3 regions of the Rhodococcus sp. IEGM 1354 genome follow, and region 2 is predicted to be linked to each of the others. Evidence: predicted binding sites of a transcription regulator. Region 2 holds the regulator's gene; each other region holds the start of a gene.
The links. The regulator LexA, encoded in region 2, represses DNA repair genes until DNA is damaged. The targets are predictions, from matches to a motif close to CGAACANNTGTTCG.
Positions count from the first base shown of each region.

Region 1: QM588_RS01590 (HNH endonuclease signature motif containing protein) is a predicted target of LexA. The motif match lies at 6,969-6,982, and genes of this name have one in related genera.
Region 3: QM588_RS06480 (SAV_6107 family HEPN domain-containing protein) is a predicted target of LexA. The motif match lies at 7,241-7,254, and genes of this name have one in related genera.

Region 1 is NZ_JASHKT010000001.1:302,183-312,771, reverse strand. It holds gene QM588_RS01640 (RNA polymerase sigma factor) at 1-386, opposite strand, end outside; gene QM588_RS01635 (Asp23/Gls24 family envelope stress response protein) at 508-996, shown strand; gene QM588_RS01630 (Asp23/Gls24 family envelope stress response protein) at 993-1,283, shown strand; gene QM588_RS01625 (hypothetical protein) at 1,303-1,587, shown strand; gene QM588_RS01620 (hypothetical protein) at 1,642-1,821, shown strand; gene QM588_RS01615 (Asp23/Gls24 family envelope stress response protein) at 1,814-2,206, shown strand; gene QM588_RS01610 (DUF6286 domain-containing protein) at 2,203-2,745, shown strand; gene QM588_RS01605 (hypothetical protein) at 2,759-3,358, shown strand; gene QM588_RS01600 (endonuclease/exonuclease/phosphatase family protein) at 3,351-4,331, opposite strand; gene QM588_RS01595 (lipase family protein) at 4,346-5,644, opposite strand; gene QM588_RS01590 (HNH endonuclease signature motif containing protein) at 5,705-6,964, opposite strand; gene QM588_RS01585 (TIGR04222 domain-containing membrane protein) at 7,125-8,027, shown strand; gene QM588_RS01580 (DUF692 domain-containing protein) at 8,024-8,863, shown strand; gene QM588_RS01575 (molybdopterin-dependent oxidoreductase) at 9,175-10,404, shown strand; gene lppU (LppU family putative lipoprotein) at 10,511-10,589, shown strand, end outside.
Region 2 is NZ_JASHKT010000005.1:9,360-19,948, reverse strand. It holds gene QM588_RS12185 (uracil-xanthine permease family protein) at 1-1,170, shown strand, start outside; gene QM588_RS12180 (acyl-CoA dehydrogenase family protein) at 1,324-2,466, shown strand; gene lexA (transcriptional repressor LexA) at 2,546-3,223, opposite strand; gene QM588_RS12170 (hypothetical protein) at 3,623-4,012, shown strand; gene nrdR (transcriptional regulator NrdR) at 4,112-4,576, shown strand; gene hrpA (ATP-dependent RNA helicase HrpA) at 4,589-8,485, opposite strand; gene QM588_RS12155 (aminotransferase family protein) at 8,583-9,842, shown strand; gene QM588_RS12150 (hypothetical protein) at 9,826-10,056, opposite strand; gene QM588_RS12145 (hypothetical protein) at 10,094-10,589, shown strand, end outside.
Region 3 is NZ_JASHKT010000002.1:419,907-430,495, reverse strand. It holds gene QM588_RS06510 (UDP-N-acetylmuramoyl-L-alanyl-D-glutamate--2,6-diaminopimelate ligase) at 1-938, opposite strand, end outside; gene QM588_RS06505 (peptidoglycan D,D-transpeptidase FtsI family protein) at 1,096-2,967, opposite strand; gene QM588_RS06500 (hypothetical protein) at 2,964-3,746, opposite strand; gene rsmH (16S rRNA (cytosine(1402)-N(4))-methyltransferase RsmH) at 3,743-4,783, opposite strand; gene mraZ (division/cell wall cluster transcriptional repressor MraZ) at 5,003-5,434, opposite strand; gene QM588_RS06485 (DUF3040 domain-containing protein) at 5,976-6,410, opposite strand; gene QM588_RS06480 (SAV_6107 family HEPN domain-containing protein) at 6,649-7,104, opposite strand; gene QM588_RS06475 (GNAT family N-acetyltransferase) at 7,301-7,918, shown strand; gene QM588_RS06470 (phytoene desaturase family protein) at 7,923-9,530, shown strand; gene QM588_RS06465 (carotenoid biosynthesis protein) at 9,527-10,351, shown strand; gene QM588_RS06460 (LppM family (lipo)protein) at 10,362-10,589, shown strand, end outside.

The DNA of each region.
Region 1 (10,589 bases), on a different contig from region 2:
AGAGCCACACCCAATTCGGTCATGAAGCTGTCTGCTTCGACGTCCGCCGCGGGATCACTTCCCGCGCCCGTGCTCTTGCGCTCGAATACCCAGTCTTCCGCAGGAGGAACGCTACGACGCCGACGATGATCTATCACCTTGTGCGAGACCAACGAGAACAGCCAGGTGCGCAGGGCCGAATCGCCACGGAAGTTGTCGAGCCCCTTCCACGCTGCGACGAACGCGTCCTGCACCACCTCCTCTGCTGCACCCTGATCGGACAGCATGTTTCGGGCGTACCGAAACATCTCCGGTCCGTATCGGCCCACGATCTCCTCGAACGCATCCGTCTCGCCGAGCGCGGCTGCGCCGACGAGTACGCGGTCCGACGCATCTCTCCACTCCATCGGGCCCCCCAGACGTAATCTATGACGTAGGTCACTTTATTTGTACGTGCGTTTCGGTGATCGAGCTACGACCAACTCCTGACACACACTGTGCACCACTACTCAGCGAAGAGAGGCAGTCATGAGCTCCACGACGGACACCAAGGCAACCGTATCCGCAGCAGGCGAAGGCAAGACCGACATCACCACGAAGTCGGATTCCGTGCTCGTCAGCTCGCAGGGCCGCACCACCATTGCCGATACCGTCGTCTCGAAGATCGCCGGCATCGCCACCCGTGAGGTCCAGGGCGTACACGCCGTCGGCGGCGGCGCGAGCCGCGCGATCGGTGCCCTGCGCGAGCGCATCCCGGGTGCCCGCGTCAACCAGTCGCAGGGCGTCTCCGTCGAGGTCGGCGAGCGTCAGGCAGCGGTCGACATCGACATCGTCGCCGATTACGGCGTCTCCATCGCAGACCTCGCAGCAGGCATCCGCCGCAACGTCATCAACGCCGTCGAGCGTATGACGGGCCTGGAGGTCACCGAGGTCAACATCGTCGTTCACGACATCTTCCTCGACGACGGCTCGGACGAAGAGGAGACCACCGAGACCGCCTCCACCCGAGTGCAGTGACCGACCCGAACCCGACGGACCGTGACAAGTCCGAGGACATCGCCGACGCCGTACTGGCGATCGACGGTGTCGTCGGGCTGCACGGCGGCATGTTCGGCGAGGCTGCGACCTATTTACCCGGACGCCGCGTCGCCGGCGTCCGGATCGCAGACGACGGCACCGAGGTACACGTCACTCTCCAATTCGGCGTCGCCGTACGGGAGACCGCCGAGGCAGTGCGTAGCACCGTCGCGGCAATGGTCGACGGGCCCGTGCACGTCACCGTCGAGGACGTCGTGCGGGTCTGAATTGTGCGAGTCTGACCAGGTGAACGAGCATTCAGCGCGCGACCGGGCCGCCGAGTACAAGGCGGCCCGGCGCGCTGTGGCCCGAGAACACCACCCCGACATCGGTGGTGATCCCGCCCGGTACATGGCAGAGCTGGCCGAAGTCGACCGCCGGTTCGCCGTACTTCCGTCGACTCCGATCAACACTGCCAGCGCACCGACAGCGTTCCGTTCGTCCTCGGTACCGACTCCACTGCGCACATTGCCGAAACGCATCGCCCGGCTCCGCAAACGCGTCACTCGACGCAACTACTTCGACATCTGAACCCTCGACATCCGACACCTCGGATTCCGAACACTCTGACTGGAGATCAAGACCATGACCACTGCAACCATCGGTTTGTTCGTGGGACTTCTGCTGGCCATCGCCGCAGCAGCCGGCGGCTTCACCGGCTTCCTCATCGCCATCGTCCTCGGCGGACTCGGCTTCTTCGTCGGCCGCTACATCGACGGTGAACTCGACCTGAACTCGATCATGCGTGGTCGCGGTCGTGACTGACACAGCAGAGACACCGGCAGCCCCGGGGACGCTCGCGGACCCCGGCGAGCGCGGTTCCCTCGAAATCAAGCACAAAGCAGTCGAACGCCTGGCCGTCCTGGCAGCCCGAGGCACCGACTCCGTCACCGACCGCCAGCCCGGACTGCACCTCCTCGGCGGGCGTGATCTGCCGAAGGCCAATGTGACGATCACCGGCGAGCGCGTGCGAGCGAAGGTCTCCGTCGGAGTCACCTGGCCCTCCCCGTTGGCGAAGGTGGCTGCGAACGTTCGCGCCGCTGTAGCCCGAGATCTGTCCGAACTGGGTATCTACACCGTCGACCGAGTCGACGTCACCGTCGAATGCGTACCGGCCGAGCCCACCAGCGAAGAAGGGAGAGTGCAGTGAAAGACGAAGCCAGCAAGAAGCCGGTGGCCAACCCCACCGCAGCTGTTCCGGCCGTCCTGTTCGCTCTCGTTCTCATCGCCGCCGGAGTCGTGCTCGGCCGCGAGGCGCTGCTGAAGCTGGGCGCTCTCGACGGCTCCGAGTGGGTCGGCCCGGCCGCGTCGAACCTCGATGGGCTCACCGCTCAGCAGTGGATGCTGCCCGCCGGTATCGCCGCGGTCGTCGTCGGATTCGTTCTCGTGTTCGTGGCACTTCGCCCACGTCGTCGTACGCACCGTGCCCTCACCGAACAGGGCGTCTGGCTTCGTAAGGGCGACGTCGCTGCCGTAGCTCGATCTGCCGCCCTCGACTCTGTCGGCGTCGACACAGCTTCTGCCAAGGCAGGCAACAAGAAGGTCACCGTCGCCGTATCCACCGTGGACGGTACCGACACCTCGGCACTGAAGTCCGCGGTCGTGACGTCGGTGGACAACGCCCTCCGCCCACTCGCGTCGGCACCCAAGGTCCGCACCCGAGTGCGAACGACAGGACAGGCCTCATGAAAGGACGGCAGCTGTGAAACGCGCAACCGCATCGCTCGACCGCACCGGCACAGCCGTCGTCGGGCTTGCTCTGATCGCTCTCGGCGGCGGAGCCATCGCGTGGGAACGCGGCGAGCTTACCGGCCGCGACCGTCTGGACGCCGCGTTCGTCGACACCGCCGTCGACGCCGGTTGGTGGCCCTGGGCTCTCGGTGTGGCCGCGGTCGTGCTGATCCTGTTGGGTCTGTGGTGGTTGCTCGCGCACCTGCCGCGACGATCGGTCGGGACCGTGGCCTTCGAATCCACGTCGGCCGACGTCGCGAACATGGACGGAGAGCATGTCGACGGCAGGCTCAGCGTCGACCTGGGCACCGCGGCCCGTAGTGCAGCAAAGTCGCTGGCAGGTCACGACGGCGTTGTCACGGCCTCGGGTCGTTCGGTCTCGGACAGGGGACAGCGAGTGGTAGAGATCGTCGCCACGCTCGATCCGGCCGTCACGTCCCTCGAGCGGGTGTCCGACGCCGCAGCACGGACCCGCGACGATATCGTGACCGCGCTCGACGGAACTCCAGCCAAGGTTCGAATCCTGTTGCAGTGCGGAAAGTCTCGCAAGCAGTCGACGCGCGTCAGCTGACACCGGAGAACTCGATCTCCCCGATCAGACCGTGGTGGTCCGATCCCGGGAGGTCGATTCTTTCCAGTGATCGGGCATGCCCGGAATTGGTGAGAATGTGGTCGATGCCGACAACAGCGGGAGTTCCCTTGTCCGTGGGATAGGTCGGAATCAGCCCCATCCCCAATTGTGCTGCGGCATCGGAATATCCGGCGTCGAGCAGATTCCTGAACTTCTTGTGCGAATACGTGGTGTTGAAATCACCGCTGACGATGACGGGGCCGCTGGCAGACACCGCCTCCAGATCGCCACGGAGCGTGTCGAGTTCGGCGGTCCAGATATCGGCCGGGGTGATGTACGCGGGGCCGGGATGGACGGCCAGCAGCGTCACCGGCTCCGATCCGGGAACGTCGATGGCGGTGGCCAGGTTCACCGGCCCGTAGCCGTCCAGTTCGCGGTTGTCGGACAGCGGTATGCGACTGTAGATTCCGGCTCCTCCGCCGCCCGTCGGCAACGCGCGCAGGTAGCTGTACGGAAAGAGCTGCTCCATGCCGGCGTCCCGTAGCCCGATCACCGACGCATCGGTCAGCTCTTGGATTGTGACGACGTCGACGGCGTTGTCGCGTGCCGATCCGACGACGACCGACGGATCCGCGCTACCCACCATCAGGTTGGCCTGCATCACCCGCAGCCGGACGGCATCGCCGCTCGCGTCGTCCTGGGATGCCGCGTCGGCCATGTACAGAGGTGCGTACGCCACTGCGGCTGCTGCCAACACGACCGCGGATACCGCCGCCAGAATCCATTGCCTGCCGATCAGCGCGACGACAGCACCGACCACGACAGCGATGAGCATCAGGGGAACGAACGATGCCAGCGCGATCAGAACGTTGATGCGGGTATCGGTGTAGTACGCGCCCATCGCGACCAATCCGGTGACGATGCCCAGCGTCGCGATCGTTCCGGTGAGAATCCGTATCCAGGTTCGCTGCATCGCACCGAGAGTAGCTACGCCCTGACGCCGACGGTCAATGCTCGGACGGTTGTCCAGGTCAGCGACATCAAGCCCCGTACTGCCGCGATCGAGAACGCCGTCGACCACACCGTTTTGGTCGCCGGCTCGGCGACGGGAAGCCCGGCGAATCGATCCGCGAGCCAATCGAGGGTCAGGGGCGCACTGAGCGGATGCAGCGACAGGTGCTCGCTCAATCGATCTCGCAGGTAGGTCACGTGTGCGCCGGCTTCGAGGTACCGGTCGACCTGGCCGTCGACGTCGTCGACGGCAATGATCTGGTCGTGCACGGCCTGCACGACCAGCAGCGGTATCGACGGCGCAGTGCGACCGGGCTGGATGTCCTGGAACACCTGCACGATCTCGGGCAACGCGAGCAGGTCGGCGAGCGGAATGTCGATGTAGTTGTCCAGGTCGTGCCGGGCCAGGCGTCGGACGGCGCGGACGGTCGTCATGGATTCGACGGAATCGAGAATGCGCATTCCGTCCTCGCTGACGTACTGACGCACCACGCGATCGAGATCGGGGTAGGTGCGTCGCAGTCCCGCGACAACCAGCGTCGGCAGAGCCGCGTGCAGCGTCGCGTTGAGCCTGGTGAACGCAGAACCCGGATCGCCGACGGGGGAGCCGAGGGCGGCACCGACGAGCTCGAGCTCCGGCGCGTACTCGGGGGCCATTTCTGCGGCCCACGACGTCGCGAGCCCGCCGCCCGAATATCCCCACAATGCGACGGGTGTGCTCTCGTGCAGTTCCAACGACTCGAACGACAGCGCCGCGCGGATTGCGTCGAGTGTGCAGAATCCTGGTTCCTGCGGCGACCCCCAATGTCCGTCCGGTCCCTCGTGGTCGGGGATCGAGATGGTCCATCCGCGGCGAAGGGCATGCAGAACCAGCAGGAACTCGAACTGAGGAACTGCGCCGAGGGCCTTCGAGCCGCGTCGAAGCGCGTAGGACGGAAAACACGAGGACGCGACGCCGTCGATGGCGCACTGGTACGAGAGCAACACCGGTTCGCCATCGTGCGGCCTCAGCACCGTCGTCACACTGGCCTGCGGTAAACCGCCCAGATCGGCGGTTCGGTAGAGCAGCTGCCACGCGTCGACTCGCTGGCGCACGTGGCCGAACATCGCGACCTCGACCGGCCTCACCTTGAGGATCGTCCCCGGTAGAGCTGCTTCGTAACCCTCGGGCGCGGCGTAGAACGGGTCGTTCTCAGGCCTGGTTGCATCCTCGCAGCTCGGCCATGGTTCCACCGGCCAGGACTGTTCGTCCGCCATCGATCTGTCGACGCTCATATCCCACCGCTTCTTGTCCGAGTCTCTTCGTCACACTAACTTGCCCTGAACGGGCCCTTTTCATGCAGCCTGCTGCCAGTTGGTGATCAGAACGTCGGTCGCGTAGCTCAGGTCGAGGCCTTCCCCGCCCCAGTTCGGGACAATGGCGTCGGGTTCGATGTGCTGATATCGCCGCCGGAGGACCTCGGCATCTCCGGACAACGCCGGCGCGTGAACCATCTCTCCTCCCGATGGGTGCCGGAACGTGAATCGTTGGTGGCCGAGGGATTCGATGAAGAAGTAGCCGTCGTGCAGTGCTCGATGGTGTTCGCCGCACAGGAGAACCAGGTTGTCGAGCGACGTCGCACCTCCCCGCGAGCGGTAGGTGACGTGGTGAGCATGCAGAAATCGGGTGCGCCCGCATCCGGGCACCGAGCAGCATCGATCGCGAATGATCAACTGACGCAGCTGGGTTCGGCTCGGAGCTTTGGCAGTAGTACTCCACCGCACCGTTTTTCCCAACCGGCCGTGACCGACGACTCGCATGACCGACGAACACAACACCTGAGCGAGAGTTTCGTCGTCGAGCCCGGGCCCGTCATCGAAATGAGCATGATCGCACCCGGCTTCGGTGCTGTCTCCGAGGTGTACCAACACGTCCGCGGCAGGTGAGACGACCGGTGAATCGATGGCGTCGCACACCATCTCCGCCATCGCGACGAGCGCAGGAACCGGATTCGCCGGTGCCGGGGCCGACCGGTCACCCTCGGATTCCACCTCGGTGCGGGTGCGCTCGTACTCGGCCCTGGTCACAGCGGCCAGAAATCGCTTGCCGTCCTCGGGCCGAAAGCGCGCCGTCACCACGAGCGAGCCGTCCTCGTCGTCCCAGCGCCACCGTCCCACACACGGATCGAGGTCGACGCCGTTGCCTCTGGTCGGCCGCATCGCCTTCTTCAGACCACGGCAGAGACGTTCGATGTGCGCGGCGGGTGCATCGAGCGCCTTCTGCAGCAGTGACGCTTCGTTGTCGGCGGTGGCAACACGGGTCATCGCGCGCACCTTCGAGTACGACACCGTGCCGCTCAGGTACGCAGAGGTGATCAACGGCAGCTCGCGCATCGCCTTGGCCACCCGCACCTGCTCACGGGCAGTATGCAGATCGACTCCGGCGCGCCAGGACAACCAGTGCGCACAGGACCTCGTCTCCCACACGGCCCACCCACGTCGAGCATCGAACTCACCGACCAGGATCAGATACTGCGCAGATGCAGCCGCGATCTGGCCCGCCAGCGCGCATATCTCCGTCTCGATGTCTGCAATCTCGACCATGAATGCCCCCACCCGTCGAATGTATGTTCGACGACAGTACGACGAGGTACCGACAAGAACGCCGAGGAACCGACGCACCCGTCCCCGCGGGGACGCTGTCGGGGTTGCTTTCTCGCCCACGGGCCCGATACTGAGCAGCAGATGCTGGATCCGACGGAAAGTGGGTGTGGCCATGAACGGTTCGGACACCTGGGGCATCCCCAGCACAGACTTTCTCCGCTGGTACCTGCTCGCGGCCGTTCTCGCGATACTCCTGACGATGGCGGGGAACTGGATAGCCGCTCACCGATCGGCCCCGGTGACGTCGGCAGGCCGCGTGCTCACGCCACCCGAAGTAGGTGTGCTCACCAGCGACTCCCAGGCAGTGATGGCGTCGTTGGCCATACTTCGCGGTGCCGAGATCATCGACTCGCAAGGAAGAAAGCGCCGCGAGCTGAGCGCCATCGAGCGCTCACAGCTGGACTGGTTCACCCGCACCGTTCTCGAACGCCTCGGTGGCGGTAAGGCCCCTCTGGTTCGCTCCCGACTGGTGGCGAACATGTCCGGCACATGTGCGCAACTGCGGAGCACTCTCGTCGACGAGGGTCTGCTGCACGGCGCACGCGGCTCCGCCGGCACACGGGTGTTCCCGGTGCTCTTCGTCATCGCAGTCGGAATTGCTCGCATCGTCGCCGGAACCGCGAACGGCAAGCCCGTCTGGTTCCTCTTCGCGATCGTGCTCGTCCTGTTCGCGGCGCTGCCGATTCTGCTTCGTCGACGCCGGCGAACAGCTGCGGGCGACACCGAACTGCGCCGGCTCCGCGCCGAGAACGACTACCTTTCACCCCGGGCGCGACCGTCCTTCACCGCCTACGGGCCGACTCGTGCCGGAATGTCGGCAGCCATCTTCGGAGCAGGGGCCCTGCTGATGCTCGATCCGGCGATGGCCGGTGCACTCAGCTACGGCACCGCCCAGGCCGGTGGTGCCGCGTCGTTCGGCTTCGGCGGCGACAGTGGTGGCAGCGGAGGCGACGGCGGCAGTAGCAGTTGTGGCGGTGGCGGTGGGGGCTGCGGCGGCGGAGGGTGTGGAGGTTGAACATCGACGCAGTGCCCGTCGGGCTCGGAATCGGTTGGCGCTCGGAGATATCCGGCATCGTCTCGGGGCTCCCGGGGCTGGCGTTCTGCGAGGTCATCGCCGAATCGATCGGTGAGCAGGCACCCGATCGCCTAGTCGCACTGGGCGTCCCCGTCGTCACGCACGGAATCTCGTTGTCGTTGGGTGGTGCCGAGCCAGTGGAACAGCACCGTATCGACCGGCTGGCACGAGTGGCCTCCATGCTCGGATCCCCGTTGGTGAGCGAGCACATCGCCTTCGTCCGCGCCGACGGCATCGAGGCCGGTCATCTGCTTCCGGTACCACGCACCCGCGAAGCCCTGACGGCGCTCGCGCGAAACATCGCACGAACACAGGACGGTGTGCCAGTTCCGCTGGCGGTGGAAAACATTGCAGCCCTGTTCGATTGGCCGGAAGACCAGTTGACCGAGAGCGAGTTCCTGGCAGAACTCGTCGAGCGCACCGGCGTGAGTCTGGTGCTCGACATCGCCAACGTGTACGCGAACGCGATCAATCGTGCCCGCGACCCGTGGCGTGAACTCGAACGCCTGCCCTTGGATCGAATTGCCTACTGCCACATCGCCGGTGGCACGGTCCGCGGCGGCATCTACCACGACACCCACACTGCACCCGTGCCCGACGAAGTCCTCGAACTACTACGGACCTTTGCGACGGCTGGGCATCGCACGCCCCTGATGCTCGAACGCGACGGTCACTATCCACCCGAGGCCGAGCTACTCGCAGAACTGGATGCGATCGCGGATGCCGCGGGACTCGATCGCATCACCGGGGTACGGACGTCCGGGTACACGAGGTGAACGACGACCTGGCGCGCCGTCAAGAAGAGTTGGTGCGCGCTCTCGTGGCAGGTGGGCCGCTGCCCGCCGAATTCGATTCTGCGACAGTGGACACTGTTCGAGCGGCGTTGCTGACCAAGCGAGCGGCCGAGATCGCGGCACGCTATCCGGCACTGCCCTCGGCGTTGGGCGACCGATACGAAATGCTGTTCCGCCGATGGGCGTCGAGCCGCCCCAAGGTGTCGACGGCCGAGGATGCCGAGGCCTTCTACCGAGCTATGGAACAGGAAGGGGAACTCGCCGCCACACATCCGGGACGGGTCGGGCAGCGAATGCCGTACATGGCCGACGCCCCCAACCCGCTCGCGCGCTTTCGCAGTCCGCTGCGCAGCACGTGGTTGACGTCGCTGTTCGGTGCGGTGCTGCTCATAGCGCTGCCTGTCGTGATCCTGACGGGCCTGCTGTCCTACAGTGCGTACGGACCGCAATTCGGCCAGGCCAAACCAGGTGCCGTCGGGTGGCTGCGCTTACCGTTCTTCGACTGGCCGACGAATCCGGCCTGGCTGTACCAGCTGACGCAGGGCCTGCACGTCGGGTTGGGCCTGATCATCGTCCCGCTCGTGATCGCCAAGCTCTGGTCGGTGATGCCCAAGCTCGTCGAACTGCCGCCGGTGCGGTCGCCGGCACATGCACTCGAGCGACTGTCGCTGCTGGCACTCGTCGGAGGTCTGCTGTTCGAGATAGTGACCGGCGTGCTGAACATCCAGTACGACTACGTGTTCGGCTTCGACTTCTACGCCGCTCACTACTTCGGTGCCTGGGTGTTCATCGCCGGATTCCTTGTGCACCTCTGCCTCAAGGTACCGCTGATGTGGCGGACCCTTCGCTCCGAGTCGTTGATGGACGTCCTGCGTGCCCGCAACGAAGCGCCGTCCCCGCCACACCAGACCATGAGCCGACGCGGTGCGATCGGATTGGTCGCCGCCGGAATGGGTTTCGTGGCCGTGTTGACGGTGGGGCAGACCGTCGGCGGCGTCCTACGCAAGGCGGCAATTCTCCTTCCGCGTGGGCGGTCGTACGGCGACGGGCCCAACGACTTTCAGATCAATCGCACTGCCGAGGCGGCCGGAGTCACCGAAGCACAGACGGGCGCAGACTGGACCCTGTCCGTCGAAAGTACCTCGGAGAACACCGAACCGGTGGTGCTCTCCCGCGGCAGGCTGATGTCGATGACTCAGCACACCGCCGAGCTTCCCATTGCCTGTGTCGAAGGATGGTCGACCACGCAGAGGTGGACGGGCGTTCCATTGGCCGAACTCGCAGCATTGGCAGGTGTACCCGCACCCAGGTCCGCGGAAGTCATCTCGATAGAACAGGGTGGCCCCTTCGGTCGTGCTGTGCTGCAGGGCAATCAAGCGCTACATCCCGATTCGCTGTTGGCACTGAAAGTCAACGGCGTCGATCTCTCGCTCGATCACGGCTACCCGGCACGCGTCATCGTTCCCGCGCTTCCCGGTGTGCACAACACCAAGTGGGTGGCGCGCATCGTGTTCCGTTCGTGACTTTGCAAAACCGCCCGGATGGTCGAGAATCTTTCATCGGTGGCCCGCGGGGCTGCCGACGAAGGAGTACTCCTTCGTCTGGACGAGTCCATAAGGTCATGCCACGATGCACGCACTATCTCGAGGCCTTCTCGCCGCGGGTGCAGCCCTCACGCTGATGCTCGCCGCGGGCTGTTCGTCGTCCG
Region 2 (10,589 bases):
ATCGGGATGCAGCACGTCGTCGCAATGTTCGGGGCCACACTGTTGGTTCCGACCATCACCGGGTTCCCGGTCTCGACGACGCTGCTGTTCTCGGGCATCGGTACCGCACTGTTCCTGATCATCACGCGCGGGCGGGTACCGAGCTACCTCGGGTCGTCGTTCGCCTTCCTGGCCCCGCTCGGTGCAACCGCGGCCGACGGTCCGGCCGCGCAGCTCGGTGCCGTTCTTTGTGTGGGCGTCGTGCTGGCCGTGATCGGCTTCGTCGTGAAGTTCGCCGGAGCGCGGGTGCTCGACGCAGCGATGCCGCCCGTCGTCACCGGTGCGGTGGTCGTGTTGATCGGGCTCAATCTGGCCCCTGCCGCGACGACCTCGTTCGAAGCGCAACCGCTCGTCGCGGCCGTCACCCTGGTGGCGATTCTCCTCGCGACGGCAGTCGGTCCCGGACTGGTGGGCCGACTCGGGATCCTGCTCGGTGTCGTGGTGGGCTGGGTATTCGCCGCCGTCACCGGCGGTATCGCGCAACCACGACTCGACGCTCTGAGCGCCGCGAGCTGGGTCGGGCTACCCGAGTTCCGTGGCCCGTCGTTCGAGCTGTCGGTGATTCTGGTAGCGCTGCCGGTGGTGATCGTCCTCGTCGCCGAGAACGTCGGACACGTCAAGGCAGTCGCAGCGATGACCGGAAAGAACCTCGACGACGTGGCCGGTGATGCCCTGATCGCCGATGGGTTGGCGACCACCCTGGCCGGGGCTGCTGGTGGATCGGGAACCACCACATACGCCGAGAACATCGGAGTGATGGCCGCGACCCGCGTGTACTCGACCGCCGCGTACTGGGTTGCCGCGATCACCGCGATCGTGTTGGCGTTCTCGCCCAAGTTCGGTGCGCTGATCTTCACCGTCCCGGACGGTGTCATCGGTGGAGCGACACTCGTGCTCTACGGGCTCATCGGACTGCTCGGCGTTCGAATCTGGACCGATGCCAAGGTGGATTTCACCGATCCGGTGAACCTCACCGTCGTCGCAGCAGCACTCGTCGCCGGAATCGGCGACCTGACGCTCTCCGTCGGATCGGTCGAACTCGGTGGTATCGCGTGGGGATCGCTGGGCATACTCGTCGGATACCCGATCGTCTCGGCGTTGGCCCGAGGGAGAACGACTCGACGACGCTAGCAGGGGCGGTCACGGATCGCGCACGTTTTGGTCATCGACCCCCGGTGCACCGCGAACGTACTGTTGAACCGTGACGTCAGTCGCACCGACGACCGCGCTGTGACACCCCTTTCTCGCGGTCGACGACGGTGCGCACCGAACAAGGAGACCCGCGTGGAACGCACACTTTTCGAGCCCGAGCACGAGCTGTTCCGGGAGTCGTACCGGAAGTTTCTCGAACAGCACGTAGCGCCGAATCATGCGAAGTGGGAAGAGCAGAACCTCGTCGACCGCGACGTGTGGGTCGAGGCCGGGAAGCAGGGCTTCCTCGGAACTGCTGCTCCCGAGGAATTCGGCGGCGGCGGAGTCAAGGACTTCCGCTACAACGCCATCGTCACCGAGGAGACCACCCGCGGCGGCTACAGCGGCATCGGCTTCACCCTGCACAACGACGTCGTCGCGCCGTACTTCATCGAGTTGGCCAACGACGAGCAGAAGCAGCGCTGGCTTCCCGGATTCTGCTCGGGTGAGCTGATCAGCGCGATCGCCATGACCGAGCCGGGCACCGGCAGCGACCTGCAGGGCATCAAGACCAAGGCCGTTCGGGACGGCGACGACTGGGTGCTCAACGGCTCGAAGACGTTCATCACCAACGGCATCAACGCCGATCTGGTGATCGTCGTGGCGTGCACCGATCCCGAGAAGGGGGCCCAGGGCTTCTCATTGCTGGTCGTCGAACGGGGCATGCCCGGTTTCGAGCGTGGCCGCAACCTCGACAAGATCGGCATGAAGGCCCAGGACACCGCTGAGCTCAGCTTCACCGACGTTCGGGTTCCCGCCGCCAACCTGCTCGGCGAAGAAGGCATGGGCTTCATCTACCTGATGCAGAACTTGCCCCAGGAGCGGCTCTCGATTGCCGTCGTTGCCGCTGCAGCCATGGAATCGGCACTGGAGATGACCATTCAGTACTGCCGTGACCGCAAGGCATTCGGTAAGTCGATCGGAAAGTTCCAGAACACGCGATTCGTGTTGGCGGAACTCGCTACCGAAACCACCGCCACCCGCATCATGGTCGACAAATTCATCGAACTGCTCAACGACGGCAAGTTGACCGTGCAGGAAGCTGCCATGGCCAAGTGGTGGACCACCGAGAACCAGGTCAAGCTCATCGACCGATGCCTTCAGCTGCACGGTGGGTACGGCTACATGAAGGAGTACCCGATCGCCAAGGCGTACATGGATTCTCGGGTACAGACCATCTACGGCGGCACCACGGAGATCATGAAGGAGATCATCGGTCGCGGACTGAATCTCTGATTCTGCCGATCGTTCAGGACCGACGAGAAGGGCCGCAGCATCTGTGCTGCGGCCCTTCTTCGTTGTGTCCGAACAGAGTTCAGAGCTTGCGCATCACGGTGACGACCTTGCCGAGAATGGCAGCATTGTTGCCCGGGATCGGCTCGAACAGTGGGTTGTGCGGCATGAGCCACACCTCACCCTTGGAACGCTTGAACGTCTTGACCGTGGCCTCACCCTCGATCATCGCCGCGACGATGTCGCCGTTGTCGGCCACGGACTGTTGACGCACGACGACCCAGTCGCCGTCGCAGATCGCCGCGTCGATCATGGACTCGCCGACGACCTTGAGCAAGAACAACGATCCCTGACCGACCAACTCGCGGGGGAGTGGGAACACGTCCTCGACGGCTTCCTCGGCCAGAATCGGACCACCCGCGGCGATCCGCCCCAGAACGGGAACGAACGTGGGAGTCGGCAACCGGTCCTGATCCTCGGACGAGCCGTCGACCGCGGCGGCAGCTTGATCGGCCTGCACCTCGTCGAGTCCGCGAACGTCGACCGCGCGGGGGCGGTTGGCGTCGCGCCGCAGAAATCCCTTCCGCTCCAGGGTGCGCAACTGATGGGCGACGGACGACGTCGACGTCAGGCCCACGGCATCGCCGATCTCTCGAATGCTGGGTGGGTATCCGCGCTCGGTGACCGATGCCCGGATGACCTCCAACACCTTCCGCTGGCGCTCGGTGAGCCCCGCGCTGATGTCGGTGCCCACCTCCATGGCCTTCGGGGTAGGCTCGGCGGCCGGCTTTCCGGCCGCGGCCTTGCCGACCGTCGAGGATCCGGCTCGCGTGGAACCAGCTTTCGTGGAACCCGTCGTACTGGAACCGGTGATGGACCTCGTCGAGGTCTCGTCCTTCATGCTGTCGGCCTCCTGCTGATGCGGCTGGATTCGGTCTACGCGGTATCGATCCACGCGGACTGGAGTTGATGTTGTCGACTCGTGTGGCGTGTGGTTTCTGACACGAATCTAGCGTGTATCAGCTGTTGAATCAAACATCTGTTCGACTCGTGTCGCGTTTTCTACAGACTTTGTCGGAGGCGCGTGATAGAACTTCGAACAAGCGTCCATCGAACGCCTGATCGAACAATCGATCCAACGAGCGAAGACGAGGTTCCGATGACCATCACCACCGATCGTCCCACCACTGCCGGTTTGCGTTCGCGATCCGGTGTCGTCGAGCGTCGTCGGCGCTCGCGGCCCGTGCTGCAGAACCACGCGCGTCGGACGCAGAACGGCCCGTGCTTGCCTGTGGTGGACGAGTCCTGGACCGACGTCACCGATCGCGAGATGGCGGATCGAGACTTCGACGACACCTCGGCCCATTTCGCGAGCCAGACCGTGCGCCCACGCTCTCTCGTTCTGTGGATGTTGGCTGTGGTCGTCGTGGCCGGCGGTCTGATCGGCATCGCGAATCTGAGCGCGACCACACCCGACGCGGCCACTCAGCCCGCCGGCGCGGTCATGGTTCACGACGGAGCGCTCGTCGAGTACGCACCCAGCAGATGACCACCGGCACCATGGTGCCCAGCGTGGCTGAGTATCCTCGAAGACTGCCCCGACGCGCACGTTCGTCGTCGGAGTATCGGCTACGACGGAGGCTCCCTCATGCATTGCCCGTTCTGCAGGCACCCCGACTCACGCGTGGTGGATTCGCGTGAGATGGACGAGGGTCAGGCAATACGGCGACGCCGGTCCTGCCCCGAGTGCGGTCGACGCTTCACCACCGTGGAGGCTGCCGTGCTCGCCGTCGTGAAACGCAGTGGTGTGACCGAGCCGTTCAGTCGGGAGAAGGTCGTCAAAGGAGTTCGTCGCGCCTGCCAGGGCAGAGACGTCGACAACGACGCGCTGAACCTGCTGGCTCAGCAAGTCGAAGACAATATTCGCGCGGCCGGTTCGGCCGAGATTCCCAGCAACGAAGTGGGCCTGGCCATTCTCGGACCGCTACGCGATCTCGACGAAGTGGCCTACCTTCGTTTCGCGTCGGTCTACCGCTCGTTCAGTTCGGCCGAGGACTTCGAGAAGGAAATTCACGAACTCCGCAAACATCGAGAGTCCGCCGACGTCGAGTGAACCGCGGGCCGATCAGCGAGACTGATCGGCGATCGCCTTCTCGATGCGCTTCTCCGATACCGGATACGCGGTACGAATTCCCTGCGCGAACAGCCCCACCCGCAGCTCCTCGATCATCCAGAACAGCTCCTGCACACCCGGGCTGCTCTTCCTGCTCTCCGGAAGCGAATCCAACAGCCGCCCGTACGAGCCGTACACCCGGTCGAGAACGTCCATCGCCGCAGCGTCGCGGCCCGCGCTGCTCGGCAGCGTGGACAGTCGCTTCGTCGCCGCAGCGAGATAGCGTGGCAGATCGGCCAACCGTCGAGAACCGAATTCGGTGACGAAACCGCGAAAGATCAAGCCGTCGAGCTGTTCTCGGACATCGTCGGCCGGCTCACCCGATGCGCTCTGCAACTGGGCCGACAGAGCCAACGCGGCCGTCAGGACCGGTCGAACCAGAGCGAGAACAGCAGCTGTACGCCGCGAAACCTCTGCGTCCACCAGTGCCCGGAGCTTGTCGAACTCGGCCGGATCGCGAACCGGTCCGCCGTGCGCGTCCATCGCTTCTTCCACAGCGAGCGCACGGCATTCCTCGAGCAGCGCATCGACGCCGCCGTACGGGTTCTGGCCGAGCGCAAGACGTTCGGCGGTCGGCAGCCCGGCCAACAGCGCCTTCGTTCCCTTCGGTGCCGTGGCGAGCAGCAGAGTCCGGGTGCCCGCGCGCATGGCTGCTCGTTGCTGGGCGGGGGTACTGAGCACTCGCACCGCCACGCCCGAACCCTCGGGCACCAACGCCGGGTACCCGGTGACCTTCTGTCCGCCCACGTCTCGGGTGACCGTGGGTTCCAAGCGGCCCAACGTGCCCGAGGTCCACGCCAGCGTCGGGGCGCGCTCTGCGTCACCGACCGCACGTGCGACCTGACGGCCGACCTCACCGGCAAGACCGGCGCGCAACGCAGTCAGATCCTTGTTGCTGCCGAGCACGGTCCCGGACGGGTCGACCGCGGCGAACGTCATTCGCAGGTGATCGGGTAGCGCCGCAGTGTCGAAGTCCTTCGCGGTGATGTGGCACTGTGCGGCCCGTGAGAGTTCTCGGGCCAGAGCCGTCACGAGTGTTTCGGCCCGCGGTCTCATCACTGCCAACGCTGCCGCAGCGAAGTCCGGAGCCGGAACCACATTGCGTCGCAATGCCTTCGGTAGAGTCTTGATCAAGGCCGTGACGAGCTCGGCGCGCATCCCAGGCACCAGCCAGTCGAAGCCGACCGGCTGTACCTGAGCGAGCAGTGCGATGGGAATCCGCGCGGTGACGCCGTCAGCGGCGGTGCCGGGCTCGAATTGATACGTCAGCGGAAATTGGATCTCACCCTGTCGCCACGCGTCCGGGTATGCACCTGTCAGTACCGACGCGGCGTCCGAGTTGACGACGGTGTCCGTAGTGAAGTCGAGCAGGGACGGATCTTGCCGGCGGGCCTTCTTCCACCAGGTGTCGAAGTGTCGCGCAGACACGGCTTCCGGGGCGATGCGGGCGTCGTAGAAATCGAACAGTGCGTCGTCGTCGACGACGATGTCCCGCCGCCGAGCGCGATGTTCGAGCTCGCCGACGTCGTCGAGCAGAGCCCTGTTCTTGTGAAAGAACCCGTGCTGGGTCTTCCATTCGCCCTGGACCAGTGCATGCCTGATGAAGAGCTCGCGAGACGCCTCGGGATCGATGCGGTGATAGTTGACCGGGCGCTGCGTCACCAACGGGATGCCGTACAACGTCACCCGTTCGTAGGCCAGCGCCGATTCCCGTTTGATCGACCAGTGTGGTTCGGAATACGTGCGCTTCACCAGATGCGGTGCCAACCGTTCGGCCCATTCCGGTTCTATGCGGGCGGCCATGCGGCCCCACAGCCGTCCGGTCTCGACCAGTTCTGCAGCCATGACCCAGCGCGGTGGCTTCTTGAACAGACCTGACCCGGGGAAGATCGCGAAATGTGCTCCGCGGGCACCCAGGAACTCACGCTTGTCGCCCTCTTTGAGGCCGACGTGCGAGAGCAGGCCGGACAGCAGGGACTGATGCAATGCGTTCTCGCTCGACTCTGCGTCGGGCACTGTCCATCCGAGGCCGCGAGTGATCTGGCGGAGCTGTCCGTGCAGGTCCTGCCATTCGCGGATCCGCAGGTAGTGCAGGAACTCGGTGCGGCACATGCGTCGAAACTGGTTGGAAGACAGCTCGTCTCGCTGCTGCCGCAGGTACTTCCACAGCTGCACGTGCGCCAGGAAGTCCGAATTCTCGACGGCGAAACGGGCGTGCTTCTCGTCTGCAGCCTGTTGGTGCTCGGCGGGACGCTCGCGCACGTCCTGAATCGACAACGCCGCCACCACCACCAGCGCGTCACGAAGCGATCCGTTGCCGTTGGCCTCGACCAACATTCGTGCCATTCGAGGATCGACAGGAAGGGCGGACAGTTCGCGGCCGATCGGGGTGAGCTCGGCAGTGCCGTCCTTGGTGGCCGGCTTCAGTGCTCCGAGTTCTTCCAGCAAGCCGATACCGTCGCGGATGCTGCGTGGATCCGGCGGCTCGACGAAGGGAAACGCGTCGATCTTGCCCAATCCGAGCGCGGTCATCTGCAGAATGACCGAGGCCAGATTGGTGCGCAGAATTTCGGGCTCGGTGAACTGCGGACGAGACTCGAAATCCTCCTCCGAGTACAACCGGATACAGATCCCGTCGGCGACGCGTCCGCAGCGACCCGCCCGCTGGCGCGCAGACGCCTGTGAAATCGGTTCGATGGGCAGCCGCTGCACTTTGGTGCGCAACGAGTATCGCGAGATGCGCGCGGTGCCCGGGTCCACGACGTAGCGGATGCCGGGGACCGTCAGCGACGTTTCCGCGACGTTCGTCGACAGCACGACCCGGCGCCCCGAGTGCGGTGAGAACACCCGATGCTGTTCGGCGGCGGAGAGTCTGGCGTACAGCGGCACGATCTCGGTGTTGCGGAGATTGCGATCGGCCAACGCGTCCGCGGTATCGCGAATCTCGCGTTCACCGGACAGGAACACCAAGATGTCGCCGTCGCCCTCGGCCATCAGCTCGTCGACGGCCTGGCAGGTGGCATCGACGGGATCGAGGTCGATGGTCGTTTCTCCCGCGTCGACCGTCAGGGGTCGATACCGCATCTCGACCGGGAACGTACGACCGGATACCTCGATGATCGGTGCTGCGACCCCGTCGCGTGCGAAGTGTTGCGCGAACCGCTCCGGATCGATGGTCGCCGACGTGATGACGATCTTGAGATCGGGTCGCCGGGGGAGCAGTTGCGCGAGGTATCCCAGGATGAAGTCGATGTTCAGGCTGCGCTCGTGCGCCTCGTCGATGATGAGGGTGTCGTACTGGCGGAGCAGTCGGTCGCGTTGGATCTCGGCCAGCAGAATGCCGTCGGTCATCAACTTGACGAGGGTCGAATCCGAGGACTGATCGGTGAATCGAACCTTGTAGCCGATCGATTCGCCCAGTGGTTGACCCACCTCCTCGGCGATGCGCTCGGCAACGGTGCGCGCCGCCAGCCTCCGGGGCTGCGTGTGCCCGATCGAGCCGCGGATTCCGCGACCGAGTTCGAGACAGATCTTGGGAATCTGGGTGGTCTTGCCGGACCCGGTTTCACCGGCGACGATGACGACCTGGTGGGCCGCGATCGCTGCGGCGATGTCGTCCTTGCGCGCGCTGACGGGCAACGCCTGCGGATATTCGAGGGTGGGCACTGCCGCCTGGCGTGTGGAGATGACGGCTTCTGCGCGAGCTACGTCGCGTTCGAGGGCGGCGACGGCGTCCTCGGTGCGGGCCTTGTCGAGACGTCGTCGGAGCCGGTTCTCGTCGCGGATGGTGAGCTGTGCAACACGTGCGGCGAGTGCTCGTCGATCACCGGACGAATTCGAGGTAGACATACTCGTACCAGGATATCCGTTACTCGGTACCCGACCGAACTCCGTCCGGCAGCGAACCGATGCACTCGCCGAATTCGACGTGACTACTGTGTAGCGCATGTCTTCCGACCTGGATCCAGCCGCCTCCACACACACCTCCGCGCTGTGGCACGGCTTCGCCGACATGGGCAACGTCACCGCCAATGGGCCGTTCGTCGTCTCGCGAGGCGAGGGTGCGTACATCTTCGACAACGAGGGCAACCGGTACCTCGACGCCACCGCCGGCCTGTGGTTCACCAACGTCGGTCACGGCCGCCGCGAGATCGCCGACGCCGTTGCCGCGCAGCTGAGCTCGATTGCCCACTACTCGAATTTCGGCGACTTCGTGCCCGAGACCACGCTGGCACTGGCCGATCGGCTCGCCGCCATCGCACCGGTGCCGGGCAGCAAGATCTTCTTCACCTCGGGTGGATCGGACTCCATCGACACCGCCGCGAAGCTTGCGCGCCGCTACTGGGTCGAAATGGGACAGCCGTCCAAGAAGATCATCGTCGGACGGCAGAAGGCGTACCACGGCATGCACGTCGCCGGCACCGCGCTGGCCGGTATCCCGGTCAACAAGGAGCACTACGGCGAGCTGATGCCCGACGCCAGGACGGTGGCGTGGGACGACGCGAAATCGCTTCTTGCGCTGATCGAAGAGGTCGGAGCCGAGAACGTCGCAGCCTTCTTCTGTGAACCGGTGATCGGAGCGGGTGGAATCTACTTGCCGCCCGAGGGCTACCTGCGCGAGGTGCGGCAGATCTGCCGCGACAACGACGTGCTGTTCGTCGCCGACGAAGTGGTGACCGGATTCGGCCGTATCGGCGGTAGTTGGTTCGCCTCCACCCGCTTCGAGCTCGAACCCGACCTGATGACGACCGCCAAGGGGTTGACGTCGGGCTACGTCCCGATGGGTGCCGTGTTCATCGCTCCGAAGATCGCCGAACCGTTCTTCGCAGGCGGAGTCTGGTGGCGTCACGGCTACACCTACGGTGGCCACGCAGGTGCCGCCGCCGCAGCGATGGCCAATCTCGACATCATCGAGCGCGAGGACCTGCTGAGTCACTCCAAGCGCATCGAAGCCGCACTGCACACCCACCTCGCGCCCCTGGCCGACCACGATCGGGTCGCGGAAGTCCGCAGCGGCATCGGCGCTGTCGCTGCCGTTCAGCTCGCCGACCCGGCGGAGGCATTACCGTTCGTGAAAACGTTGAGAGCTCATGGTGTTTCGGGCCGCGCGGCCGGACAGGGTGCAATGCAGATCTCGCCGGCGTTCGTCATGACCGACGCCGAGATCGAGGATATGGCCTCGCGCATCCTCAGTGCGCTCGGCTGAACCGGAGTCTGCTCAACAGCTGCTTCCCCCGCGAGAGCGGGGGAGCAGGTTCGGGTTCCGGCTCAGCGGAGATTGCGGCGAACCGCCGGTGCAGCTGATCGCGCACTTCGTCGGGCGCATACGCGCGCCGCTTGCGCTCGGACCGCACCACCAACGCCCCGGTGGCCGCAACCCCGGCCATCCCGGCGAGACCGAGAGCTTTCCAGACGTTCATGCGGCAACCGTACCGCCACGAGATCTAGGGTTGGTCCATGAATCCGTCGCGAATCAGCCTCGATACCGCTGTGGATGCCACCAGAACCGGCGACATCTGGATCTTCCGTGGCCATTCTTCGGCGGACCGCGCAATTCAGGCTCTGACGAACAGCCCGGTCAATCACGTCGGTATGGCCGTCGTTCTGGACGACCTGCCGCCGCTGATGTGGCATGCAGAGCTCGGAAAGTCGTTGCAGGACATGTGGACCGGAAACTTCCAGCGTGGAGTGCAGCTGCACGACCTACGCGCTGCCGTCACGCACTGGGCCCAGCGGTATCAACAGCGTTGTTGGCTGCGGCAATTGGACGGATACGCCGGTCGTTCCCCAGGCTCCACTCCGGCCGTGACGAAGGAGCAGGAAGACGCGCTGCTTCGCACCATCGCGCGGATGGACGGAACGGCTTTTCCGACCACCGCGGCGCTCGCCGGTCGGTGGTTCCGTGGACGCGTGCCGGCGCTCCGGAGGAACGCGCAGGAGAGCGCTGCGCTCG
Region 3 (10,589 bases), on a different contig from region 2:
AACGACTGCGTACCGTCGTCGTGCTTGGCCCACTCGGAGACGGTCCACTGCGAGTCGGCACCGGTGGACACCGTGACGACCGTGGATCCGGCCGACAGGGCGATATCGGCCATCCGCACGCCCCAGGCATCGTCGACGCACACGACCGCTGTGTCTGCCCGTACCGGGGAATCGACCCCGAACAGCCGGCTCTTGGCCAGAAAGTAGTCCTCGAGCGAATCGTGGAAGTCGAGATGATCCTGGGACAGATTGGTGAACGCGCCGACCGCGAAGTCGGTGCCGTCGACTCGTCCGAGGGACAACGCATGGGAAGACACTTCCATCACCACGGTGTCGACTCCGGCCTCGACCATGACGGCGAACAGCGCGTGCAACTGCGGAGCCTCGGGTGTGGTCAGAGCGCTCGGCACGTGCCGGCCCACTACCCGGGTCTCGATCGTCCCGATCAGTCCGCAGCGGCGGCCGGCGGTTGTCAGGCCGGCCTCCACGAGGTACGCGGTCGTCGTCTTGCCCGACGTGCCGGTGATTCCGACGACCGTCATCTTCGACGACGGATTGCCGTAGACGAGGGCGGACACCGTTCCGAGCACCTGGCGTGGTCGGTCGTGCACGAGGACAGGAACCTGGCGATCGGCGGTGGCGAGGACGCGGCGGACGATGTCGGCACCGGACGGGTCCGTGAAGACCGCCACCGCACCCCGCTCGATCGCGTCGGCGGTGAACTCGGCTCCGTGCCGAGCGGATCCGGGTAGCGCGGCGAAGAGATCGCCGGGGCGAACGGACTGCGCTCGCAGATCGATTCCGGTGACCTGCACTCCGTCGAGGTGTCCCCACTCGATCGTTGCACCGACAGCGGACGCCACGTCGGACACGTCGGTGTGCGGCGGATTCGCCGGCCGAGACCCCGGAGCGGGTTGTGAATCCGGTGACACAGTCACTCCTGCTCCCTTCCTCTGTACTGCCACCGCACACTGCGTCAGCTCGAACACGCTGCGGTGGCTGGTCGACGAACACGCCTCGAGCCGATGTGTCAGATTACCGGCGACCGTGATCGACATGCCGCCGCCCCGATTCCCGGACCGGCAGATTCGAGCCTCAGTCGGCCTGGAGAACCAACTTGGGGCCCGGGTCGGCGGACATCGGAACACTGTCGCGCTGCAACAGCCAGCTGGCGATGTTGTGGAACAGCGGTGCAGCCGATTGCCCTCCCGAGCCGTCGGCACTGCGGGACGGAGCGTCCAGCATGATTCCGATCACGTAGCGAGGATCGTCGGCCGGAGCGATACCCGCGAACGTGATCCAGTACTTCGAGTTCGAGTAGCACTTGCACTCGGGATCGACCTGCTGGGCCGTACCGGTCTTACCGCTGATCTGGTAACCCTCGACGCCCGCGGCGACTCCGGTACCGCGCTGATTTCCGTTGTCGTCCTGGGTGACCGACCGGAACATGTTGCGGACCGTCTTCGCGGTATCGGGACTGACCACGTACACCCCGTCGGGCCGCGGTGTCTCGGTTCGTTCGCCGTTGGCGTCCACCGTTGCCGCGACGATCCGCGGCGGGATGCGCACACCGTCGTTGGCGATCGCCTGGTACATCCCGGTCATCTGTAGGAGCGTCATCGACAGGCCCTGCCCGATCGGAAGGTTGGCGAAGGTGCCGCCCGACCACTGATCGCGGCTGGGCACGCTGCCGGCGCTCTCGTTGGGGAGGCCGACGTCGCTGCGCTGGCCGAGGCCGAACTTGTTCAGCATGTCGGCATAGCGATCCTCGCCGACACGTTGAGCCAGCATCAGAGTCCCAACGTTGGAAGACTTACCGAACACTCCGGTCGAGGTGTACGGCGCAACTCCGTGTTCCCAGGCGTCCCGGACCGAGACCCCGGACATGAAGATGTTGCCCGGTACCTGCAGCACCTCGTCGGGTGTGGTGAGCCCGTATTCGATAGCAGCTGCAGCAGTGATGATCTTGTTGACCGAACCGGGCTCGAACGGCGTCGTGACAGGCAGATTGCCCATCTCCTTGGTCCGTTCGTTGTTTCCGACGCCGATTCCGGGGTTGAAGGTGTTGTCGTTCGACATGGCCAGCACTTCGCCGGTGTGCGAATCCTGGACGTAGGCAGACGCATTCTTGGCTCCGGACAGATCCTTCGCCAGCTGTACCTGCTGCTGTACGTAGTACTGCAGGTCCGCGTCGATCGTCAGTTCCACGTTCGAGCCGTTGACCGCGGGCTGCTTGTCGCGCCAGCTACCGGGAATGACTGCCCCGTCGGAGCCGCGATCGTAGGTCTGCGATCCGTCGGTTCCGGCGAGCGTGGCGTCGAGCGAATCCTCGAGACCGAGCAGGCCGTGACCGTCCCAACCGGTCGCCCCGACGATGTTCGCGGCGAGCGAGCCTCCCGGGTACTCGCGGATGTCCTGACGTTCGAGCCCGACCTGCTTGAATTCCTTGCTGATGTTCGACGCCACGGTGGCGTCCACACCCCGAGCCAGGTAGGTGAATTCGTCGTTGCTCTTCAGCTTCGCGAGCAGATCCTTCTTGCTGACGACATCACCGAGATCGCTGTGGATCCGCTCGGCGATGTCGTCGAGGTACTTGTCGGTTTCCGGCTTCGTCGGATCCTTGGCGCGTGCCTCGTCGAGTTCTCTACGAACCCGGACCGGCTGGAACGTCAGTGCTTTCGCTTCCATGGTGAAAGCGATCGGGTTTCCGTTGCGATCGAGGATCGAGCCGCGCATCGCCGGATCGACGAGGGTGGTGGTGCGTTGCGAGGCGGACTCCGCCGACAGTGTCGGCGCATCGAATCCCTGGATCCACAACAACTGTGCCGCGACGACCGCCAAAGCCACGTACATCAGGATGCGGCCCGTACCGTGCCGAAAACGAAATGTGGACGAGTCCAAACGCTTTCGTCCCGGCCGCGCGCGATCTGCGGGCCGGGGACGTGACGCAGGCGACGGCCTGGTCACTGCTCGTCACCGGAGGATTCGCCGGGGGCGGGAGCCGAGGGGGTGCTCATGGGAACCAATTGTTCAGCAAGCGCAGCAGTTCCGGCACCATTGGGCGCACTCGGCGTGGCGGCACGAGTGTCACCTGTGCCGGTCGGCCCGTTGGGCTGCGACGCACTCCTCGGAGTCTGCGACTGCGCCGACTGTTGTGCGGGATTCTGTGTTGCCGCACTCGGAACCGAGCCCTCCCCCGAGCCGGTAGCAGGAGGCGGATCGAGGGGTGCAACGGGCGCACCGTCGGCGGGAGCGGGCGTGCCGACGACCTGCACACCGCCCTCGGGGGCTACGACGAGGCGGGCGGGGTTCTTGGCGGGGACCATCCCGATCGCCGCAGCTTTGCGCGCCAGCTCGGGAGCCGATTCCGCGAGTTCGACGTCGCGCTGCAAGGAAGCGCGCTGTTGCGCGAGCTCGGCGTTGACGGCCTTGGCGGCACTGAGGTCGTAGGAGTCCCCCGCCGATCGCGTCGTCAACAACAACGTCAAACCGAGTCCGAGGGCGAGCAGACCGATGACCAAGGCAACGAACGGGATTCGCGCCGCAATGGCACTGCCGTTGAGCGTCGGTCGAAGTGCGGCTGCAGAACCGCGAGCAGAATTCGGCGTGTGAATCGAGGCGCGCTGCTGCCTGCGCTCGTAGGCACGTAATGCAGCTCCGGACCGACCACCGCGGCCGGCCCGCTCGGGCCGAGTAGCCGGAACCCGATTGCGTTGTGTTCCAACAGTTGTGCCTGGAACCGTCATTCCGCTCTCCTTGCAATCCGTTCGGCAGCGCGCAACCTCACCGGGGCCGAGCGCGGGTTGACTTCTATTTCCGCGTCTGAGGCGCGTTCAGCACCTCTGGTCAGTAGCCGAAATTCTGGACCCATCCCGGGAAGTTCGACCGGCAATCCCTCGGGACTTCGAGACTTGATCCGAGGGGCCAACTCCTGCTTGACAACTCGATCTTCGAGCGACTGATACGACATGAAGACGACGCGGCCGCCCACAGCCAAGGCGTCGAGTCCTGCCGGCACTGCAGCTTTGAGCGAATCGAGCTCCCCGTTGACCTCGATACGCAGCGCCTGGAAAGTACGCTTTGCCGGATGCCCACCGGTGCGGCGCGTCGCGGCCGGAATTGCGGCATAGAGCAATTCGACCAACGGGCCGCTCGTGGTGAACGGTGTGTGCTCGCGTCGCCGCAGAACGGCGGACGCGATCTTGCCCGCGAACCGCTCTTCTCCGTAGGTGCTGAGCACGCGAGCGATATCTCCGTGCGAGTACGTATTGAGCACGTCGGCTGCCGTGATGCCCTGCGTCGGATTCATCCGCATGTCCAGCGGTGCATCGACGGAATATGCGAAGCCGCGGTCCGACTCGTCCAATTGCATCGACGAGACTCCGAGATCGAACAGGATGGCGTGAACCGAGTCCGTCGCGGGAAGGCCGGCCTCGTCGAGTGCGGCGGCGATGCCCTCGTATGTGGTGTGCACCAGGGTCGTTCGATCGGAAAACGGAGCCAGTCTGGCACCCGCCTTGTCGAGTGCGTCGGGATCACGATCGAGTCCGATGAGGTGCAGAGCGGGGTACTTCCGCAGAAAGTGTTCGGCGTGTCCGCCGAGTCCGAGCGTGGCGTCGATCATGACCCGAGTCGTGTCGGTGTCGTCCGCCGATTCCACTGCGGGCCCGAGAAGTTCGTCGGCACGCTCGAGTCGAACGGGGACGTGGATCGGGCCGCCGGAGCGACGGTGAGTGCGGTCGGCGGACGCGTCGTTCTCGTCCGGCCCGGCTCCCTCCGTCATGGTCCCTCCCGGTTGCGTATACGTACTTCTCGCCCGGGTCCGGGCCCTGCGGGTCGTCCATTGCGGCCGGTGCGAATGCTTCGAGGTCCCTGTCCGATAGGGAACCTGGCGTTGGGGAAGAACGTCAGGGTCCTGATCTGCGAAACCTGGCGTTGGGGAAGAACGTCAGGGTTCTGATCGGGCAGAGGCCTCGCTGCACTCGCAGCCGGCCTCGGTGGTCTACAAGATCCCTCCGAGGGATTCGTCGAACGCGTCGGAGAAATCCTGCTCGTTCTCGGCGGAGTAGCGGGCCCAGGCTTCGTCGTTCCAGATCTCGATGAAGTCCATCGATCCGATCACCACGCAATTGCGTTCGAGTCCCGCATACCGACGGTGCTCGGGACTGATGGTGATACGGCCCTGTCCGTCCGGCCGCTGTTCGTCGGTTCCCGAAAAGAACTGGCGCACATAGGCACGGGCTTTGGGGTTGGCACGAGAAGCCGCCGTCAACTTTCGAGAACGCTCTGCGAAGTCTGCCGCGGTGTAGACAGCAAGGCTGAAATCCTGCCCCTTGCTCACCATGACACCTCCCGCAAGCGCGTCCCGAAATTTGGCCGGCAACGTGAGTCGACCCTTGTCGTCGAGCTTCGGCGTGTAGGTACCGAGAAACACTCGCCACCTCCAGCCTCGACTCTCCGCTGCGGACCACTTTACCCCACTCTCCCCCACCTCGAACCATTCGCAGCCCGAAAACTTTCTGGACAACCACATATCCGCAGCTCAGACGCAAGAAGATTGCCTGTTCACGTCACCGCGTTCGACGTCGGCCCTAATCCGGCTGGCACAATCCCCCGAAGCGCGCGCCGTCTCGAGCAGGCATTTTGTGCAACAACCCGGCGGACAAGCGCGGCTGGACCCTCGAAGTGGGGACTAGGTGGGGTGAAGTGGGGACAAAGGCTGACTGTGGGGGGAAGTGGGGAGTTCACCCCGGAACCACCGCACCGGAACCACCGCACAGGAACGATCGCACCGCGCCGTCGCTGGGGCGCGCTCGACCGAGCACGCCGCGCGACAGGGGCTACGGAAGGCTCGCCGCACCGAAGAGCCGTGAACGACAGCAGCACCTCACCCGAGGGTGAGGTGCTGCTGTCGAATCGGTGAAGTTGTGGTGGGTGACCGTCAGGCCCAGGGCGATCCGGACGGCGGAGTCATATCACTCCTGATCGAACCGCTTACGAAAGCGGTCCTCCATTCGAGAGGTGAAGCTGCCGCCCTTGCGGCCACCACTCGATTTCGGCTGAGCACTACGACCTTGCGTGCCGGCTTGGTCGCTTGCGCTACCTTCGTCGCCGGTCGCGGCAGCTCCCTTCTTGGAGCCGCCGAACAAGAACAGTGCCCCGGCACCGAACATGAAGAGAAAGCCGATGAGGCTGACGACGAGAAAACCCAGACTGTTCGTCGACAGTGCTACACCGGCGACGAGCAACACGAGTCCCACGACGAACAACGCGGCAGCCTGAAAACGCCTCTTGCTCGACGCCGCGCGAACGCGACCGCCCCTCACATGGGACGCGAATTTGGGATCCTCGGCGTAGAGAGCGCTCTCGATTTGATCGAGCATGCGCTGCTCGTGCTCGGAGAGTGGCACGGTACCTCCCCCTGCACAGATAATGAGAGTCGTTTCGGTTCAGAAGCGACGGGAAGCTGACCTTGGCGGCTACCTACTGACGATGATACGAGCTGAATCGGCCGCTTACCACCTACTCGCACTATGTGTTCCTGAGAAACGACCAAGTTTTCGAGACGGACGTCTCGGAAACACTTGTCGAACACCGTGTGACGTGGCTGTTCACGTCCGTCCGGACTCGAGGAACCGACTCGGCGGGCTATGCGGACAGCGGTGCCGCCATCGGATCGACGGGCTGGAACCTCGACTGACCGCCCAACCGGTCCTCGACCGCGTTCAGAAAACGACTGACGTGTCGATAGAAGTCATCTGCGTCGACGTCTCCGACAGCGGACGAGGCACCCGCCTCGACTGCCGCGCGGGTTGCGGAGAAGGACGAGAAGTACTCGGACCAGATCGCCAGATCCGGCGCAGCCTTCGCCATCAGAACCCAGGCGTTGCGCGAACGTGGCCGCGAGCCGATCGAATCGGGCAGCGATGCCAGGACTGCGGCAGCACCCTTGAGTGCGGCGATGTAGCTTCCGAGGAAGCGGTCCCCCGCATCGCGCTCACCGATGGATTCGGACAGCAACGCATCGGCTCGACCGAGCAGGACCTGCGCCTGACGCGACACCGGCGACCGCACGCCGACATCGAATGTCTTCGTCATCGTCATACTCGAACACCTCCAGTTCGAATCTCCGGGCGCGCTACCGACACGCCTGGAACCGTGATGAAGCCTTACAGTCGAACTCCGGAAGAATCCGCCTCGCTCGTCGAGGTGATCCACCGGCGCGCTCGGCCCCGATCATCGAACACCCGTTCGACACATTCAATATAGCTGTGCCCACCGACAAGTTGCCGAAGAAAGGGTGAGAACCGTCGTCACCGATGCGCAGACAACCCCCTACGTGGTCGATCTGACGCCCCAGGAATTCCGTCGGCGCTTGTTCGAAGCTCTGGCGATCTACGTCGAGGCCATGGGATATCCCCGCGGAACCGAGCACAGCCGCGCACCGATGTGGACGGAGCATCTGCACCGGCCGGGCTGGCGAGCGGTGGGAGCCATGGTGCCCAATCCCGACAAGACGCAGCCGGACACGCTGGTCGCCGTTGCGTACGGGTATCACGGCGCGCACCATCAGTGGTGGCATCAGCAGGTCCGCGACGGATTGCGCCGCGCCGGACACTCGACACAGCACGTCGACGCCACCCTCGGCGACTACTTCGAACTGACCGAATTGCACGTACTACCGAGCGCGCAAGGACACGGACTCGGCGGGCGTCTCTGCCGCAGGTTGCTCGACGGTGTTCGAGCGCACTCTGTGATGTTGTCCACACCCGAGGTCGCGCTGGAGGACAACCGCGCCTGGCGGTTGTATCGACGGCTCGGCTTCGAGGACGTACTGCGGCACTTCACGTTCGCCGGCGACCGGCGCCCCTTCGCGGTGCTGGGCCGCCGGTTGCCGCTCGACGGGCCCGTAGCCTGAAGGTGTGATCGATGCTGTGGTGGTGGGCTCCGGCCACAATGCCCTGACTTCTGCCTGCTACCTGACCGATGCCGGAATGTCGGTGGAGATCGTCGAACGCGACACCGTCGCGGGCGGTGCGGTGTCGACGGTGGAGCGCTTCCCCGGCCATCGAGTCGACCGCGGCTCCTCCGCGCACATCATGATCAGGCACACCGGGATCGTCGAAGAGCTCGGACTCGAGGAGTTCGGGCTGCGCTACATCGACTGCGATCCGTGGGCATTCGCCCCGGGCGACGTCGACACCGCCGAACGCGCCATCGTCTTCCATCGCAGCCTCGATCGAACGTGCGAGTCCATCGCTGCCGCCTGCGGGCCCGCAGACGCGCGCGCCTACCGTTCCTTCGTCTCGGTGTGGGGCCCGCGCAGCGAACGCACCATGCGCGCATTCGGTGGGCCGCCCACCGGGTCCAAACTGCTCCGATCCTTCTGGGGACTCGGTGCGCCCGACGGCGGCAGCTCGCTCTCGCGCGAGTTTCTTGCCACCGGCGATTCCCTGCTGGACGAAATGTTCACGAGTGAGCGACTCAAGGCTGCGCTGGCATGGTTCGGAGCGCAGTCCGGCCCGCCGATGTCCGAGCCCGGCACCGCCCCGATGGTCGGCTTCGCGGCTCTGATGCACACGCTCCCACCGGGCCGCGCCGTCGGCGGTAGCGGCGCACTGACCGAGGCGATGATCGCCCGGCTGCACCGGGACGGGGCAGCGCTGACGCTCGGCGATGCCGTCGTATCGCTGACGCGTCGCGCGCACGGCTGGACGACGAGGACCGCGTCGGGACGGGAGATCGACAGCACGATCGTCGTGGCCGGATGTCACATCCTGACCACGCTCGACCTGCTGGCGGAGGGCGGACACGACGCGGCGCAGCTGGCCCGATGGCGCTCCACCATTCGGGTGGGTCCGGGGATCGGTACCGCGGTTCGGTTGGCCACCGACGCGCTGCCGCAGTACCCGAGCGCCGACTGCATCGAGGACGGTACCCACGGTCTCGCGCTGCTCGTCCGCGACCGCGCGCAATTGCGGTTGGCTCACGGGCACGCCCTCGCCGGGGAGCTGCCGCCGACACCCGCTGTTCTCGGCATGTCGTTCAGCGCCCTCGATCCGACGATCGCGCCGCCGGGTCAGCATCAGATCTCCCTGTGGTCGCAGTGGCATCCGCACACTCTCGCCGATGGCCGCCGGTGGCGCTCGAACGTGCCGGGGCAGCGTTCTTTGGCCGAGGTCGAGGGTGATCGAATCGTCGCCGAGCTCGATCGCTACGCCCCGGGATTCGCCGCGTCTGTCCTCGATCGGTACGTACAGTCGCCGCCGGACATCGAGCAGGAACTCGGACTGATCGGAGGCAACATCATGCACCTGGACATGTCACTGGACCAGATGATGATGTGGCGTCCTCATCCCCAACTGGCCGGCCACCGCGTTCCCGGAGCAGACGGTCTCTATCTCACCGGCGCGTCGACTCACCCGGGAGGCGGCGTCACAGCGGCCAGCGGCCGTTCGGCGGCGAGAATCGCACTCGCGGACGCACGCGCGGGGCGTCGTCGCGCATTCTTCAGCAGGAGACGAGCATGAAGATTGCCCCGACGGTCTTCGCGATCGGTGCCGTCGCAGCCCAGATCTGCTATCCGCTCGTATCGGGTTCGACTCGGGACGCGGTGACCATCGCGGTGGTTGCGCTACTTGCGCTGGCGTCGATCGCGCACGCCGTGCTGTACCGCGGAAAGCTGTGGGCGGCGGCTCTCGTGATCCTGACTGCAGGAACGGGATTCGTGTCCGAGCTCGTCGGCACGGCCACCGGGTTTCCCTTCGGCGAGTACTTCTACGCGCAGAATCGACTCGGCCCCAGCCTGTTCGAGGTCCCCGTGGTGGTTCCACTCGCCTGGACGGCGGGGTTCTATCCGATCTGGTGCGCGGTCACGTTCATCGTCGGCCATCTCGGCGCGACACGGCTCCGAGCTTCTGCATTCCGAATCGCCGCGGTCGCCGCCGGGATGGTGGGCTGGGACCTGTATCTCGATCCTCAGATGGTCACCGACGGTCAGTGGACCTGGACGTCCGGTGCCGTCGGACTGCCGGGTGTGTCGTCGATCCCGTTGACCAACTACGCGGGTTGGCTGTTGGTGGCCACATTGATGGCTGCAGTGATGGAAGCGGTGAACCGCGTGGTGGCCCCGCGCGCGTCCGACGACGTCGTTCCCATCGGGCTGTTCCTGTGGACGTGGCTGGGTTCGGCGCTCGCGCACGCGGTGTTCCTCGACGGCCCCGAACTACGATTCTCGGCGGTCTACGGATTTCTCGTCATGGGTAGTGTCGGAATCCCGCTGCTGTGGATCGCACGTCGACGTGGATCTCTGCGTAACCGACACGCGCCGATGACAACCCCTGCCGACTGACACCGGCGCGATGCCCTGGCACGATGTCGCTGTGCAGTCGACATCACGAACATCCACTCGAACCCGCCGACGCCGAGTTCTCTCGGTTCTCGCCCTGACGTTGCTGGTCGCGCCGATGCTGGCCGGCTGCTTGCGGGTCCAGGTCACGATGGGTGTGTCGGCCAACGACCGGGTGGCGGGTCAGATCGTCGCGGCGACGGTCCCCACCTCGGACACCGATACCGGTCCCGAACTCGTG